Regions from separate parts of the Alteromonas sp. S167 genome, predicted to be linked through region 1. Evidence: predicted binding sites of a transcription regulator. Region 1 holds the regulator's gene; the other holds the start of a gene.

Region 1 (7,852 bases):
AAGAAAGTGCATGCAGCATATAAGGCAGCGCATTATCAATTGCGTTCCAGCTAAGCATGATGCCAAAGAAGGGCATCAAGAATATCGTTATTTTGCCACGAATATCGTCATTGAGTTTGAATCTAAACGCTTCATCAACAGCAATAGATGCATACCATAGACACGTCACTACCAACGACAATAAAACTATGAACCAGCCAGAATTATCTACCCATGTTTTGACGGTGCTAAAATCAGCAGACAATGGCACGAATAACCCTACGAATAACACGATGAGAAGAGCAATATTGTACCGTGCAACAACATGAAGCTTTGACCATTTAGATTTTTCAAAATGGCCATCGGTACGATTAGAGGAGTTATTAGAATCCCGAACGCGCTTTTCTTCTTTCAGTACACTAGACGCTTTCTTAACTTCAAACGCAGCCTGCGCAGCGACGTAGCGCTCGGGATATTGATGTTTGTCGATATTTTGCAAAACATCTTCAAGTTCTTTTAGGCTGTAGTATTGATAATTAGGCACATCAAAAACACTATTTTTGTTAGCCATGCTGTTTGCCATATATGCCGTTTATCATATCCCTATCTGTCGAAAATAATGCGGTTTACAAATTCCAGTACCAAATTTGGCAAGTCGCTATATTCACTTTACGCAGACTGTGCTTTGCTTTTTCAGCATCGCGCTTAGACTCAAATGGCCCCAGAATAACGCGGAACCAGTCGCCGTTACTGCCGCTGCTGTGGCGAATTAGTGCCTCTAACCCTTGGAAAGCAATTTTAGCTTTCATTTCTTCAGCTTGCGCACGGGTTCTGAATGACGCGCACTGCATTAGGTAACGTTTATCAGACTTTTCCTGCTCTTGAACTTCAACTTCTACTTCGTAGCCTGGAAGTGTTTTAATGTATTCCCACTCTTCTTCCGGTAACTCCGGTAATGCCTCTTCGGTAGGTGCTACTGGTCTTGATGCCTGTACATCTACTTGTTCTTCAACATTGTCTTTTATAGACCATAGAAAAACACCAAAACCTATAACCAAAGCAGACACGCCCACAAGACGAATAATAGGTAGTTTACCTAGCGCTGGGGCATTAGATTGGTTTTGTGATGCGGGTTTCCTGCCACTATTCGCAGGCTTCTTTTTTTGTGTAGAGCGTCCACGAGAGACATAATCGCGTTGAGCCATAGTTGGCAATATTCCTACTTGTTATCGTTGTTCGTGGTCGTAAGAAAAACGTCTTATACCAAGGCTGTATTCGGCCATTTGTTCAAACTAATAACATACATCATTAGTATATATCTACGGTTAAAAACAGCCGACGTTATTGCTAAATTTTAACGTATTGCACGCCAACAAGCTAACTGAAATCGGTGGGATCAATATCTACCGACCAGCGCACTTTTATAGCTTGCGGTAACGCTTGTAAAAAAGGAAGCGCTATACGCAACGCTTCATGAAGCGGCGACCGCTTTTGGTGACTGCAAACCAACATAAAGCGAAACCTTCCCTGTCTCTTCTCTATTAAGCAAGGAAATGGCCCGTTCATTTCAACAGCGTGGTGCTGATTGAATATACCTTTACAGCCTTGCAAAAAATTAAACGCTAGGTGGCTGTCGGTAGCCTCGGCACGAATAACAAACTGACTGATATAAGGCGGCAAGCTAGCTGCTTTTCTTTCCATTAATGCAAGTCGTGCAAAGTGGCCATAGCCATTATTCACAAGGTCTTGCAGCAAAGGATGATGGGGATTGTGTGTTTGCAGCCACATTTCGCCTGGCTTGCTTGCTCGCCCCGCTCTACCTGCTAGCTGTGTTACCAGCTGTGCAAGCTTCTCGGGGGCGCGAAAATCGGCGCTAAATAATGCACCATCTACGTCTAATACAACCACCAGCGTAACGTGCGGAAAATGATGCCCTTTCGATAATATTTGCGTGCCAACTAACAGCTGATATTCCTGTCGATTTATGGCTTCAAGGGTTTGATGCAACTTGTCTTTACCGCGCACTGAGTCGCTGTCTATACGGACTTGCTTAACACCGGGAAATAATGCACTTAATCCCTGTTCAACTTGTTCGGTGCCAGTACCGGCGGTAACCAATTCACTGCTGTGACAAGCTTCGCAGTTTGACGGCATAGCGCGGGTGCCCGAACAATGATGACATTGAAGCCTATTTTGACCTTTATGCACGGTGTACGGTCGGTCGCAGCGCTTACACGTTACAGTTTCACCACAATGGTGACAAAGCATTGCCGGTGCGTAACCACGGCGATTAACGAACACCAACACTTGATTGCCAGCACTAATATGCTGACGCATTATGCTTAACATGCCTTGGGCAATACCGTAATGAATGGGCTGATCGCGGGCATCCAATAAGTGCTGATGGGTACTTTGAGCACCACCTGCTCGTTTAGTTAACTGCAAATGGTGGTACTTATTCGATAACGCATTATTTAGTGACTCTAATGCTGGCGTTGCACTGCCTAACAACAAAGGGATGTTATGTTGCTTGGCCCGCATCGCAGCAAGATCTCGTGCGTGATAGCGCAAGCCGTCTTGTTGTTTAAACGACTCATCATGCTCTTCATCAACAATCAACATACCTGGGTTTTTAAGGGGGGTGAAGATGGCCGAGCGCGTTCCAATAATGATACCTAATTCACCAGCCCTTGCTCGCTGCCACACTTGTAGCCTCGCTTTATCGGACAGCTGAGAGTGAAGCACGCCTACATCAATACCAAAACGCTTTTCAAAACGCGATACGGTTTGAGGTGTTAACCCAATTTCAGGAACAAGGATAAGAATTTGCTTGCCGTCTGCCAAAAGTGGCTCGATTGCCTGCAGATACACTTCGGTTTTACCGCTTCCAGTTACACCTTCCAGCAAACTCACGGCAAAGCTGTTGTGCTGACGATTAAGCGCCGCAATTGCCACAGACTGCTCTTTATCAGGAATGGGCTTTTCACCCACTTCCATCGTGTTAAGCCAACCGGCACATTTAAACTGAGGGATAGTAGCTGTAATAGTGGCAACGCTTTTCTCTACCAAAGCCTTAACTGCTGGTGCTCCGAAGCGCTTTCTTGCGGCAGACGCAAGCATGTCGCCTTTTTCAAGTGCTTCAGCACACGCTTTTTGTTTTGGCGCCCTTGATAAAATACTTAAATCGATACTTTCAACATCGCTTGTTAACGACAACATATCGTCTGGTTCAGGGTTAGGCGACTCCCCCTTTCTTAACAACACCGGCAGCATGGCATGCAGCACCTCACCGGGTGCGTGGTGATAGTATTGCCAGAGCCACTGCGCCATTTTAAGCAGCACATCATCTATAACGGCGTTATCATCTAAAACACTTTCTATTGCTTTTAGCTTGCTAACGTCTTCAACATCACTTTCAAGCACAGTACCTACAACTACCCCAACCAACTTCCGTGGACCAAAAGGCACCGAAACACGCACCCCACGATACAACGTAGATGTGTGGGTGTAGGTAAATAACTGCCTTAGTGGAACAGGTACAGCAACTTGAATATATGCCATGGTAAAAGAAAAATGCCTTAACGCATTGAATGCGCACGTGAGTCTTTTGTTTTCCGCGTTTGTCCTGATGCCCGTCAATAAGTGCAACAAGCCGGTAAGTACAAATATTTAATCACACTTTTTTATTTAACCCTAAGGAGAATCACAAGCTGCTTATTCTGCGTACAAAAACCGCTTGATAACAGCGCCTCCATCTATTATTATGCGCCGCTCTTTTGCGATGGGCTGTTTATGTAAACGACTCATCATTTGAATTTTAAGTTACGTATGGTGTGCGGCTTCGGGCTGTATAGCGATACGGCCTTATTAATGAGGTAATCCCATGAAACAAGGTATCCACCCAGAATACGCTGAAATCACAGCAACATGCTCTTGCGGTAACGTAATGAAAATCCGATCTACTATGGGTAAAGACATCAACCTAGACGTATGTTCTTCATGTCACCCATTCTACACTGGTAAGCAACGTAACGTTGATACTGGTGGTCGTGTTGATCGCTTCAAGAAGCGTTTCGGTGCATTGGGCAAAAAGTAAGCCTATTACCTTTATTGGTATCCAATCTAAAAAGCGCCTTTACGGCGCTTTTTTATTACCTTAAAACCACTTTATTCCCTTGTTTGCGCATGTTGGATTGTTAATGCAAGTCTAATTGCGACAAATGGCGGTCCCAATCCCCACCATTTTTAACGCTACATGCCTCTTCACTCGTGAAACGACAGGTGTATGCCGATGACTTTATCGTACCAAGCGCTATATTCACGCGATTTATAAAGTCTATATCCCACTTTCGTGATAACGCTGTGGTTAGCTGAGCTTGTGTATTGAACACAGCAACAATGGTAGGCGAGCGCCAATGACCTATATGTGTAAGCCAACTGAAACCGCTATCATCTTGTTTAAGCTCTTCGCAAACCTCGGTAAGCACTGCAACCAGCTTTCTTTCCGTCATTACTTCCTCTTTCGTAGCACTCAATAGTTACACTCTTCATTGACAAATTTAACCGTTAAATAAAATACAGAAACCGTATAAATTACCCAACATCAATAAATAGCATGAATGGCAATTATAGCCGTATATTACTGGTCTAATAACTTAGCGTCACCTAAATTGATACATGAGAATTCTGATCAGATATGTACACAGTGAAAGGCTGTGTTAGAGTTGCCATCGTCACCGTAATAATGAGTATTAATTTCATGAATAATGTTGCCTTTTTACGGCGCAGACTAGTGCTGCTGGACGAATTCTAACAATGTCGAACATGTGCTTTAGTAATTTAAAACAACAATAACAACATTAACTGCATCGCACAGACGAAAAACACCGATGAACCCTACGTCTTAAGGATATTAACTTACATGTCAGATTTTAGACAACGCGCCCTCGATTATCATGCCAAACCAACGCCGGGCAAAATTAGTGTAGAGCTTACTACGCCGGCTGATAGCGTTGACGACCTAGCATTGGCTTACAGCCCAGGTGTGGCTGAACCAGTACGAGAGATAGCAGAAGACCCAGATAACGCTTACAAATATACCGCTAAAGGCAACATGGTAGCGGTTATTAGTAACGGTACGGCTATTTTGGGCTTAGGTAACTTAGGTCCTCTTGCATCGAAACCTGTTATGGAAGGTAAGGCATTTCTGTTTAAGCGCTTTGCAGGTCTTGATGCCATTGATATTGAAGTTAAGCATCGCACAACAGAAGAATTTATTAATACCGTAGCGAACATTGCAGACACATTCGGTGGGATTAACCTTGAAGATATTAAGGCACCTGAATGCTTCGAAATTGAGCAAGAACTTATTAAGCGCTGTAACATTCCTGTATTTCACGATGACCAGCACGGTACGGCTATTGTAACTGCCGCAGGTATGTTAAACGCCTTGGAAATTCAGGGTAAAGATATTGAGACAGCTAAAATTGTTTGCATGGGCGCAGGCGCTGCAGCCGTTGCATGTATGGAGCTTCTTATAAAGTGCGGGGCACAGCGTGAGCGTATTTATATGCTAGACCGCAAAGGCGTAATTCACACTCGCCGCGATGATTTAACAGAACATAAAAAGCTGTTTGCCAATAATACCGATAAACGTACGCTTGAAGATGTAATGGACGGTGCAGATATCTTTGTAGGCGTTTCAGGCCCAGATTTGTTACCACCGGAAACGCTGGCGCTAATGGCAGAAAACCCAATTGTGTTTGCCTGCTCAAACCCAGACCCAGAAATTAAGCCAGAGCTTGCTCACGAAGTACGTAAAGACCTAATTATGGCAACAGGGCGCTCTGACTACCCTAACCAGGTGAACAACGTACTGTGCTTCCCATTTATCTTCCGCGGCGCACTGGACGTACGAGCAACAGCTATTAACGATGAAATGAAGGTTGCCGCCGTTGAAGCGCTTCGTGCAATAACCAAAGAAGAGGTGCCGGCTGAAGTTCTTGCCGCCAGCAAAAGCGAAAGCCTAACCTTTGGAAAAGACTATATTATTCCTAAGCCAATGGATCCTCGTCTTTGCCAGCGCATTGCTTCTGCCGTATCTGAAGCAGCCATTAAATCGGGCGTTGCTCGTATTCCTGGAGCTGAAAAGGAATAGCGGCTTGCTTAACAAACTAAAACGGCGCTTGTACAGCGCCGTTTTTTATTTGAAGTAAAGCGTAATTAGTCTTCTGTTACGTCGTTTTCTAAACTTGGGTCTATGCCCATCTCTTCCATAATACGGCGCGCTTCAGCAGGCACGCGGTTAGGATTGTCTTTACGCAAATCATCATCGTTGGGTAGCGGTTGACCCGTAAACGCATGTAGAAATGCTTCACACAGCAACTCTGAGTTGGTTGCGTGACGCAAGTTATTAATTTGTCGGCGTGTGCGTTCATCGGTTAACGCTTTCAGCACATTAATAGGTATGGAAACAGTGACTTTCTTTACCTGTTCGCTTTTTTTACCGTGCTCTGCGTAGGGGTGAATATAGTTGCCGTTCCATTCTGCCATTGTACTAACTCGGTTTACTCTTTTTTATGTTATGAATAGAAATTCTAAACAGATTAACGAAAAGGTCAATTGAGCAGTGTAAACCTCTTGACGTCTAGACATATATTCTTTAGTTTAGACGTCTAAACGTCCATAATATTTTAATTTTGAGAGAATAAGCCATGGTTTCTTACGCAGAAGGTATCGATGCCCTAAATCAGTCTCTGTCTGAGCTGCGAGATATTGATGTGTCGTTTGAGTTTTTCCCCCCGAAAACTGAAGCTATGGAAAAAACCTTATGGAAATCTGTAGAACGTCTTGCTCCATTAAAGCCAAGTTACATGTCGGTAACTTACGGTGCTAACAGTGGTGAACGTGACAGAACCCATGACGTTGTAAAGCGTATTCAGCAACAGACTGGCGTGGCAGCTGTACCACACTTAACGTGTGTTGATGCTAGTAGAGAAGAACTAAAGCAAATTGCACAAGATTATTGGAATTCTGGTATTCGCCGTATTGTAGCCCTACGTGGCGACCTACCCGCAGGTGTAGATAAAACGGAAATGTACGCGTCAGATTTGGTTGCCCTGTTAAAAGACGTAGCCGATTTTGATATTTCGGTAGCGGCGTATCCTGAAAAGCATCCAGAAGCCCCCAACGCCCAGTTCGATTTACTGAATTTAAAACGCAAGGCAGAAGCAGGCGCTACGGAAGCGATCTCTCAGTTCTTCTTCGACACCAGCGTATTTTTACGCTTTAGAGATCGCGCCGCCGCAGCTGGGGTAGACTTAGACCTTGTGCCGGGTATTTTGCCAGTAACCAATTACCAAACATTAGTTAGATTTGCAGGTTTTACTAACGTGCACGTACCAGGCTGGCTGCATAAAATGTTCGACGGGCTTGATGAAGACGACCAGGCCACCCGCAACCTAATTGGCGCTAATATCGCCATGGATCAGGTAAAAGTACTGGCGAAAGAAGGCGTTAAACATTTTCATTTTTACACGCTAAATAGAAGCGAACTTAGTTATGCCATTTGCCACATGCTTGGCGTTCGAGGTAACAGTTAATCACTCTGTTTAATACCCCTCTTTCAATAGCTGTACTGCGGGTTTGCAGTTCAGCTATTGTAAGTTAGCACTCTCCTTACTGTTTAAACCAGCCCCCTTTTCAATTAAACCAGCGTTATTGGCATTCACCCTGTTATTATTTTTTGAACAAACCTTTTGCTACCTATCGTCTGCACAGTTAACATTTAACTTTTGATATACCCATCCGCTTAGCCAAATGAAAAACTAAAACACGGCTGCACTGGTATTAAATGCAAACCCATGGACGTCGT
Region 2 (7,852 bases), on a different contig from region 1:
AAAATAAGTATTGCGGTTAATTTATCGTTTGCGCAATTCAAAGACGGCTCGCTGCCCCACGCTGTGGCTAACGCACTGGAAAAATCTGGATTAGACCCGCAATATCTTGAGCTAGAGCTAACCGAAAGCATCATTGCAGAATCTGCTCGAGGAATTTCAAAACAGCTAGAGGCTATTAGAAACTTAGGCGTACGCTTTGCCATAGACGACTTTGGTACAGGCTATTCAAACCTAAGTTACTTGCAAAAATTTAAAGCCGAGAAATTAAAAATAGATCGTGTTTTTATTGAAAAACTTCATAGCGGTAACAACAGCGATGAAGATGGTGAGCCTCTTGTATCAGCCATTATCAACATTGCTAAAAGTATTGGCATGAAAACCGTTGCCGAGGGCATTGAAGATGCTAAGCAACTTCAAAAACTCGTTACGATGGAATGCGATATAGGGCAAGGTTATCATTGGAGTAAGCCTGTGCCTCGAAAAGATATTGAGGCACTTATTTCTTCGCACACACCCAGTCAAACGGAACTTACTCATTAAAAGCCATGATAGGTAACAAACTCGGCGTTATCAGCCCGTGTTGAGCGCACGTCGTTTGCTGGGAAATCTGAGTCTGGGTAACCCAACGCAATACAAATCATGATGGCTTCATTATCTGGTATGTTGGCGCATTTGTGCACCACTTCAGACTGCATTATACCCTGCCCGTTTATTACACAGCCAAGCCCAAGATCCCAGGCTGCCAGCACAATACCATAGGCAAGCGACCCCAAACCAAACTGCGTAATTCCAGCAGGTTCTAACGATTTATCATAGGTTAATACAAGCGAAACAGGCGCGTCGAACTGACGAAACCCTCGCATCATCCAATCCATTCGCTTTTCTTTATCTTCCCGCGTAATTCCCATTACTTCAAACAGTTGAACCGCCACATCGATTTGGCGCTGACGATGAATACCTTCGTAGTCCTCTTTGTAGGGAAAGTCGCGAACATGTGGCTTACCCGCTAAGGTGTTCTCGGTGTTTCCCTTGCGAATATTGTCTAGCACATCACCAGTAACGACGTGAATTTTCCACGTTTGCGTATTGTAAGAAGATGGTGCCCATTTAGCTGCGTTAATGATGGCGTCTACGGTTTCTTTGGTAACTGGTTGCTTGGTAAACCCGCGCACGCTTTTGCGTGACGCAGCAAATTCTGCAAAGTTCATAGTTTGATTGCTCGTTAACGTAAATCGAAATGTTAACGTAGAGTAAACAGCAGTGTGTTGCGTTGCAATGTGTGGAGCTTCCAAAACGGATTGATTTTTCTGATATATATCTATTTCAAGATCTGTATACGCTGAGCAGTATTTCCAACTCACCTTATTAGCATTTCGTATAAATTCACGATTCCTTTATTTGCGGGATCGTAATTTGTGAATTACGTTTATTACACACAGATCAAAAACAACAAGTTGTATGGCCATATTTAAAAAATCTTCAAGTAAGTCTAACACCGTAAAGCTAAAACCATGGAAGGTGGCCATTATTGATGACGAAGCTGATGTACACGAGGTTACCAAACTTACCTTACGTAAATTCACCTTCGAAAATCGCGGCCTCGAATTCTTATCTGCACATAGTGCAAAAGAAGGTATTGCACTTTTCGAAGAACACAGAGACATAGCCCTTGCATTTGTTGATGTGGTCATGGAAACCGACGATGCAGGTCTGCGCCTAATTGACGAAGTGAGAAATGTTCAAAAGAACTTTTCCACGCGATTGATATTAAGAACGGGACAGCCCGGGCAGGCACCCGAAGAGGATGTGATAAAGCAATACGATATTAATGATTACAAAGCAAAAACAGAGCTTTCATCTTTAAAGCTCAAATCATGCGTATACTCTTCTATTCGTTCTTACCGCGATATCAAAACCATAGAAGCGGGTAAGCGCGGTATGGAAGAGGTCTTAAAATCGTCTTCTTCTGTATTGGAAAGTCAGTCATTGGCACAGTTTGGATCTGCCGTCTTAAAACAAACCTTAACACTGCTAAACCTTAACAACTCGGTACTTTATATTTCAACACAGCACACAGACCTTTATGGACATACTAAAATGACCGTGCTGGGTGCTAGCGGCGATTTAATTGGGTTATGCCAACCTGGTATTTCGCAGGAAATTCCGCCCGACATAGAAGCTGACGTAAAGAAAGTGCTTGAAACCAAAGTGCACTATCAGTCGGACGAGTTGTTCATTGGTTATTACCCCTCTGGCAAGGATGGTCATAACATCTTATATATCAAATTGAACGAACCACTGGATGTAGTTAAACGCAAAACACTGGAAATGTTTGCATCGAACGTTTCGGTTATTTTTCAGAACTTAACACAGAAAGAAGATATCCAAGAAACGCAGAAAGAGTTAATTATGGTGTTAAGCGACGCCATAGAAATGCGTAGTAAAGAAACCGGCGGTCACGTAAAACGCGTTATTCTTATGACTGAGTTTTTAGCTGAAAAACTGCATATGACAGAGGAATTTATTGAGACGATACGTTACGCGGCAGCGCTGCATGATGTTGGGAAAATAAGTATCCCCGAAACGATTTTACATAAGCCTGGCAAGTTAGATCCTGAAGAATGGGAAATAATGAAAACCCACGCGCAAAAAGGCTACGAACTGCTGGCTGATTCAAATCGCATTGTGGCGAAAATGGGCGCTATCATAGCTAAAACGCACCATGAACGCTGGGATGGTAAGGGTTATCCAGAAGGATTAAAAGGTGATGATATCCCTGTAGAGGGCAGAATTATGGCCATTGTTGATGTGGTTGATGCCTTACTTTCCAAACGGTGTTACAAACCCGCATGGAGTGAGGAAGAGGTAAAAGCGTATTTGCAGGAAAATGCCGGTACACAATTCGACCCCCTCATTGCTCATGTAATGTTAGAACACTTCGATAAAATTCAAGACATTCGCGCCCAAGCACCGGACGAAGATTAATGAAAGAAGCACTTGAACTTATATTACTTAGCGTTGGACAAAGCCCTGATATCGATAACGGTGAATTATCGGTAGCTACCGAGCTTATTATTAACTCGGTGTGTAAAGGTTTAAACATTACACGTGCTGGTATTTGGTTGTACGACGACACCCAGTCTTCGATTCGCTGCAAGCTTTTAATCGACAAAGGCAACAACCTTGATGATGAAAGCTTAGTGCTAAGCAGAACAGACTTTCCACAATACTTTGCAGCACTAGACGCTGAAAGAAGTATAGCCGCTCACGATGCCCTTACCCACCCTGCCACTATTGAGTTTGCAGAGGTTTATTTATCGCCATTAAATATCAGCTCAATGCTTGATGTTCCAATAAGGCATAGAGGCAAAATGATCGGTATCATTTGCTGTGAGCACCAGGGAGAAGGCCGCACATGGCACGATGATGAAATAGTATTTGCGGCATCGCTGGCAGATCTTTACGGGCGTGCAGTGAGTGCAAAAGAAAGGTCTGATTATGAAGCACAACTTGTTGAAGCTAATCATACGCTAGAACAAAAAGTACTTGAGCGTACCGCTGAACTTGAAGCAACACTTAAAACGTTGGAAGGCGCACAGGAAAAGCTGGTTGAGTCAGAGAAAATGGCGGCGCTTGGAAATTTAGTGGCAGGTATAGCGCACGAAGTAAATACACCACTTGGCATTGCTTTAACATCGGTAAGCAGCTGTAAAGAAGAGTTACAGACTATTTACCAAGACTTTGAAAACGAAGAGCTATCAGAAGATGGTTTCAAAGAATTCAATGAAGTGTGTACAGAAGGATTAAACCTAGCTGAATCGAATTTGTTGCGTGCCGCAAAGTTAGTACAAGACTTTAAACGCACGTCGGCCGATCAAACGTCACTTGAGATCGAAGAGTTTGTGCTTGATGAATATATTCACAGCGTTTGTAACCCGTTAAAACCAATGCTGAAAAAAGAGCAGATTGCGTTGGATATAGACGTTGCGCCGGATATCACCATAACCGCTTGCCCAGGTATTGTGGCGCAACTGTTAACAAACCTAATATCTAATGCACAGCGCCATGCTTTCTCAGATACCAACAACGAAGTAAACAAAGTTAGCGTAAAGTGTGTTAAGCAAAACGATATGATTGAACTTAACGTTACTGACAACGGAAAAGGTATTCCTGATAGTTTACACAAGAAGGTCTTTGAGCCATTTTACACCACCGCAAGAGATAAAGGCGGCACGGGGCTGGGTATGAACATACTTTATAATTTGGTAACGCAAAAACTGAACGGCACCATCGACCTAGCATCAGCGCCTGGTGAAGGAACGTCAGTGACTATAACATTGCCTATGGTGAGTGGTAAGTAACAAGCGGTTAATAGTAACCAGTATCTCCCCAAAATTAATAAAGGCAAAGTTATTGGAACGGGAACCTTATGATGTGCTAAGGGCGGCTATGAAAGCCTACGCCCCGCATTCCGAAAGCACATGTATAGGCGTAAAAAAAGCACCGTAATGGTGCTTTTTATTTTATCTTTATTTCTTTTAACGCTTTTGCTTTGAACATTGGGGCTATTGCACTGGCTTTACGTGTAAAACCCCTACTTCTACACGCACCACTTCAACCGTGGCACCTTGTGCGATATTAGCGTTTGATTTCACCTTCCACGCTACACCTGAAAAACGCGCTGTTCCTGGCTGCTCTGGGCTGATATCCGACTCAACATCAAACGTAGTACCAATCCAGTCAGACTTCACTTCTTTTGGCGCACGGTCTTGCTGAAGCATTTTCAGCGGACGCCATACGATAAGGGTTAGCACAGCGTCTAGTACCGCAATAACCACAAATGCTGACAACAGAGACTCGTCAATAATACCAAGGTACATCAAGCCCGATGCAATCATCATCGAAACGCCAAGCGTTAACAACAAAATGGTAGTAAAGCCCATTACTACTTCAAGAATAAGAAGCAGTAAGCCCAAGCCAAGTAGAAAATGTGGAAGATTTGTTAGCATATTTTCCATAGCTACGCCTTTTTGCCTATGGTATTGGCAATAGTCATTGCCTGTGCCACTACATTACCAATCTCAGTGCTGCCATCTGGTAATAACACCACAGACGATTCTTTCGCAATTTTCTCTTTTGCCAAAATAGCGCCTTTCGCTAAATCTAACTGCACCGCTTTTTGGCCTTCTTCTGTGGCAGCTGCCCTACCAACGGTTTCAATAGCTTCTGCATCGGCTTTAGCTACACGAATAATGGCTTGCGCTTCACCGTCAGCTTTTAATATTTGCTGTTCTCTGTCTGCTTCAGCGGCAAGTACGATGGCTTGCTTATCACCTTCAGCACGGTTAATAGCAGCTTGCCTGTCGCCTTCCGATTCAAGAATTTGAGCACGCTTTAAACGCTCAGCTTTCATTTGCTGTTCCATGGCATCAAGCACTGAGTTTGGCGGGTTTATGTCTTTCAGTTCATAACGCAAAACCTGCACCCCCCATGGCGCAGCAGCCTCATTAAGCGCCGACACAATATTGGTGTTTAATAAGTCACGCTCTTCAAAGGTTTTATCTAATTCCATTTTACCTAGTTCAGAACGCATAGTGGTTTGTGCTAACTGAGTTACGGCAAACACGTAGTCTTCTACACCGTAGGTAGCTTTGTAAGGGTCTACTACCTTGAAATACAGCACACCATCAACAGAAAGCGTAATGTTGTCTTTAGTAATAGCGGATTGCTCAGGCACATCACCCGCTTGTTCTTTCAAAGAGCGGTCAGCAGACACCGTATCGATAAACGGCACAATAAAGTTTAAGCCAGCTTCAAGAGTAGTGTTGTACTTACCGAAGCGCTCGATAATATACGCACGGTTCTGAGGTACAAATTTAATGGAAGATTTTAGGCCGATAACAATCAGCACAAGAAGAATGATTTGGTACGAAAACACGTAGTCTAGTAACGTTTCTAATTCCATTTACAAGCTCCAGTGAGGAAGTAAAACAACAATGTTCTTGGGATGTTATATCACAAAATTGAGTTACGGCTAGAGGTTTAATTGTGAGAAAACGTTACGAACTCAGAGGTAATTGTTTGACTTTAGGAGTATCAAGCAGAGAAGTTGGTCGGTGTGAGAGGATTTGAACCTCCGACCAATCTAATTATTTCTCAGTTTCATAATTAATTTAAAAACGAGGGGAAGCTGTATAGTTAAGCTCGATTTTTTCATGATTTACTCTCTAATTAACAACATAACGTTCTTTGGACAATCTTGTTAAAACTTGCCCGAACGTAATCTGATGTCGCTCGCAGAGCGCGCATAATTCATTGCCATCAATAACGGTAACGTTAAGTTTACCGGCGATTTCACGTGTTGTTTTCGCTAATTGCCTAGCGTTGGTAATAAATATCTGCTGAGTAATTTTCCGCCCTAAATGCTGACCATAAATTGCATTAGCGTTGGATATTTCCTGCACTGCATTGTGGCCCTTATAAGCACCTTGCTTATGTTTCGCCTGAATTAATATGGCTTCGCCGGCAAAGGTTAACACACCGTCGGCACCAAAATCTGAACCGTCTTTGGTTAGCCACGCACTGTCAGCCTGATATTCACGGGCGAGTAATTCTAACGTTAGCGCTTCAAACTGCTTCCAACTTAAGCGTGGCATATCCTCAAATGTGATTATGCTGTCAGCACCAAGGCTATGCTTGTCGGAGCCCGTTGGATTAGGCATGACCTCGCCAGGTGTCACAACAGCATCTTTAAGCATAGACTTTTGCGATAACAAGTGATGCAGGTTAACGTCGAAAGATTCAAAGCTGGGGTGATGTAGTATGGGCACGTAAATATTTACGTCTTTTTTCTGACCGATACGAAATACTCTATCGGTGGCTTGTGCTTCTTTAGCCGGATTCCAGTGTCGTTCGAAGTGGATAACGTTGTTAGCTCCTACAACAGTTAAGCCCACACCGGCAGCTACTGGCGACATGATAATTACGTTAAAGCCTTCTTTAGCCTCAAAGTCTGTGATCATGGATTTACGGCTTAAGGAACCGACTTTTTTTACGACCGCTTTGGCATCGCCATTGATAATATGCAATGGTCCAAGCCCAAAGTGGCTGCCCAGCGCAATACTTAAGAAACGTTGCAAGCGTTTATTTACCGCAAAGATAATACACTTTTCGTTTCTGGATTTGATATCGTTAAGTACTTCGATGGTTCGGGCCATTTTGGCGGATTCATCGAACAGAGTTTTGATTTCACGCTTTGATGTCGGCGCGTCTAACCGGCCTCCGTCTGCCAAGCGTGGATGCAGAGAGCTATCACGCAAGCGCATTAAGGTGGTTAGCACGTGACTGTTTTCATCTTCTAACTGCGCTTCTATAGAGCCTTCGTACACCTTTTGCTGATAGGCAGTCATCATGGCATGTAGTTTTGGTTCGTATTGCCAGTCACTTGACTCTATCCCCACCAGCATATGCTTTTGCGGTAGACCTTCGAGGTTATCTTCTTTTACGCGGCGAAGCATAAGTGCCCCCACCTTTTCCCGCAGTTGGCGCCCAAGGGTTGCCCTAACTCTATCGATTTCATCCCCCGCTGCTTGCAGGATAGGCGTTATATAGGTTTGCCTAAACGTTTGATAAGAATCTAAATAGCCGGGACAAGCGGTATCCATTAAACACCAAAAATCGGCGAGGCTGTTTTCTACCGGAGTACCTGTAGCCAGCAGTTTGAATTTGGCTTTTAAGCCCTTGGCAGCACGGGTTTGCAATGCATTGGGGTTTTTAATATTTTGCGCTTCATCAAACACCGCTAACCCCCAGTCAATTTGAGACAGGGAAAACTGGTAATCACGCAACGTTT

What was found. The regulator MetJ, encoded in region 1, represses methionine synthesis genes. The targets are predictions, from matches to a motif close to TAGACGTCTAGACGTCTA.
Region 2: the regulator MetJ is predicted to act here: its motif matches at 6,028-6,045, upstream of V7R35_RS11050 (slipin family protein).

Annotation. Positions count from the first base shown of each region.
Region 1 covers NZ_JAZETR010000010.1:100,318-108,169, forward strand. The annotation lists gene V7R35_RS15215 (hypothetical protein) at 1-550, opposite strand, end outside; gene V7R35_RS15220 (SPOR domain-containing protein) at 606-1,184, opposite strand; gene priA (primosomal protein N') at 1,357-3,540, opposite strand; gene rpmE (50S ribosomal protein L31) at 3,863-4,075, shown strand; gene V7R35_RS15235 (hypothetical protein) at 4,176-4,490, opposite strand; gene V7R35_RS15240 (malic enzyme-like NAD(P)-binding protein) at 4,901-6,136, shown strand; gene metJ (met regulon transcriptional regulator MetJ) at 6,202-6,531, opposite strand; gene metF (methylenetetrahydrofolate reductase) at 6,693-7,580, shown strand.
Region 2 covers NZ_JAZETR010000006.1:147,773-155,624, reverse strand. The annotation lists gene V7R35_RS11075 (putative bifunctional diguanylate cyclase/phosphodiesterase) at 1-540, shown strand, start outside; gene V7R35_RS11070 (nitroreductase) at 537-1,208, opposite strand; gene V7R35_RS11065 (DUF3369 domain-containing protein) at 1,459-2,985, shown strand; gene V7R35_RS11060 (sensor histidine kinase) at 2,985-4,361, shown strand; gene V7R35_RS11055 (NfeD family protein) at 4,566-5,018, opposite strand; gene V7R35_RS11050 (slipin family protein) at 5,021-5,965, opposite strand; gene V7R35_RS11045 (SNF2-related protein) at 6,228-7,852, opposite strand, start outside.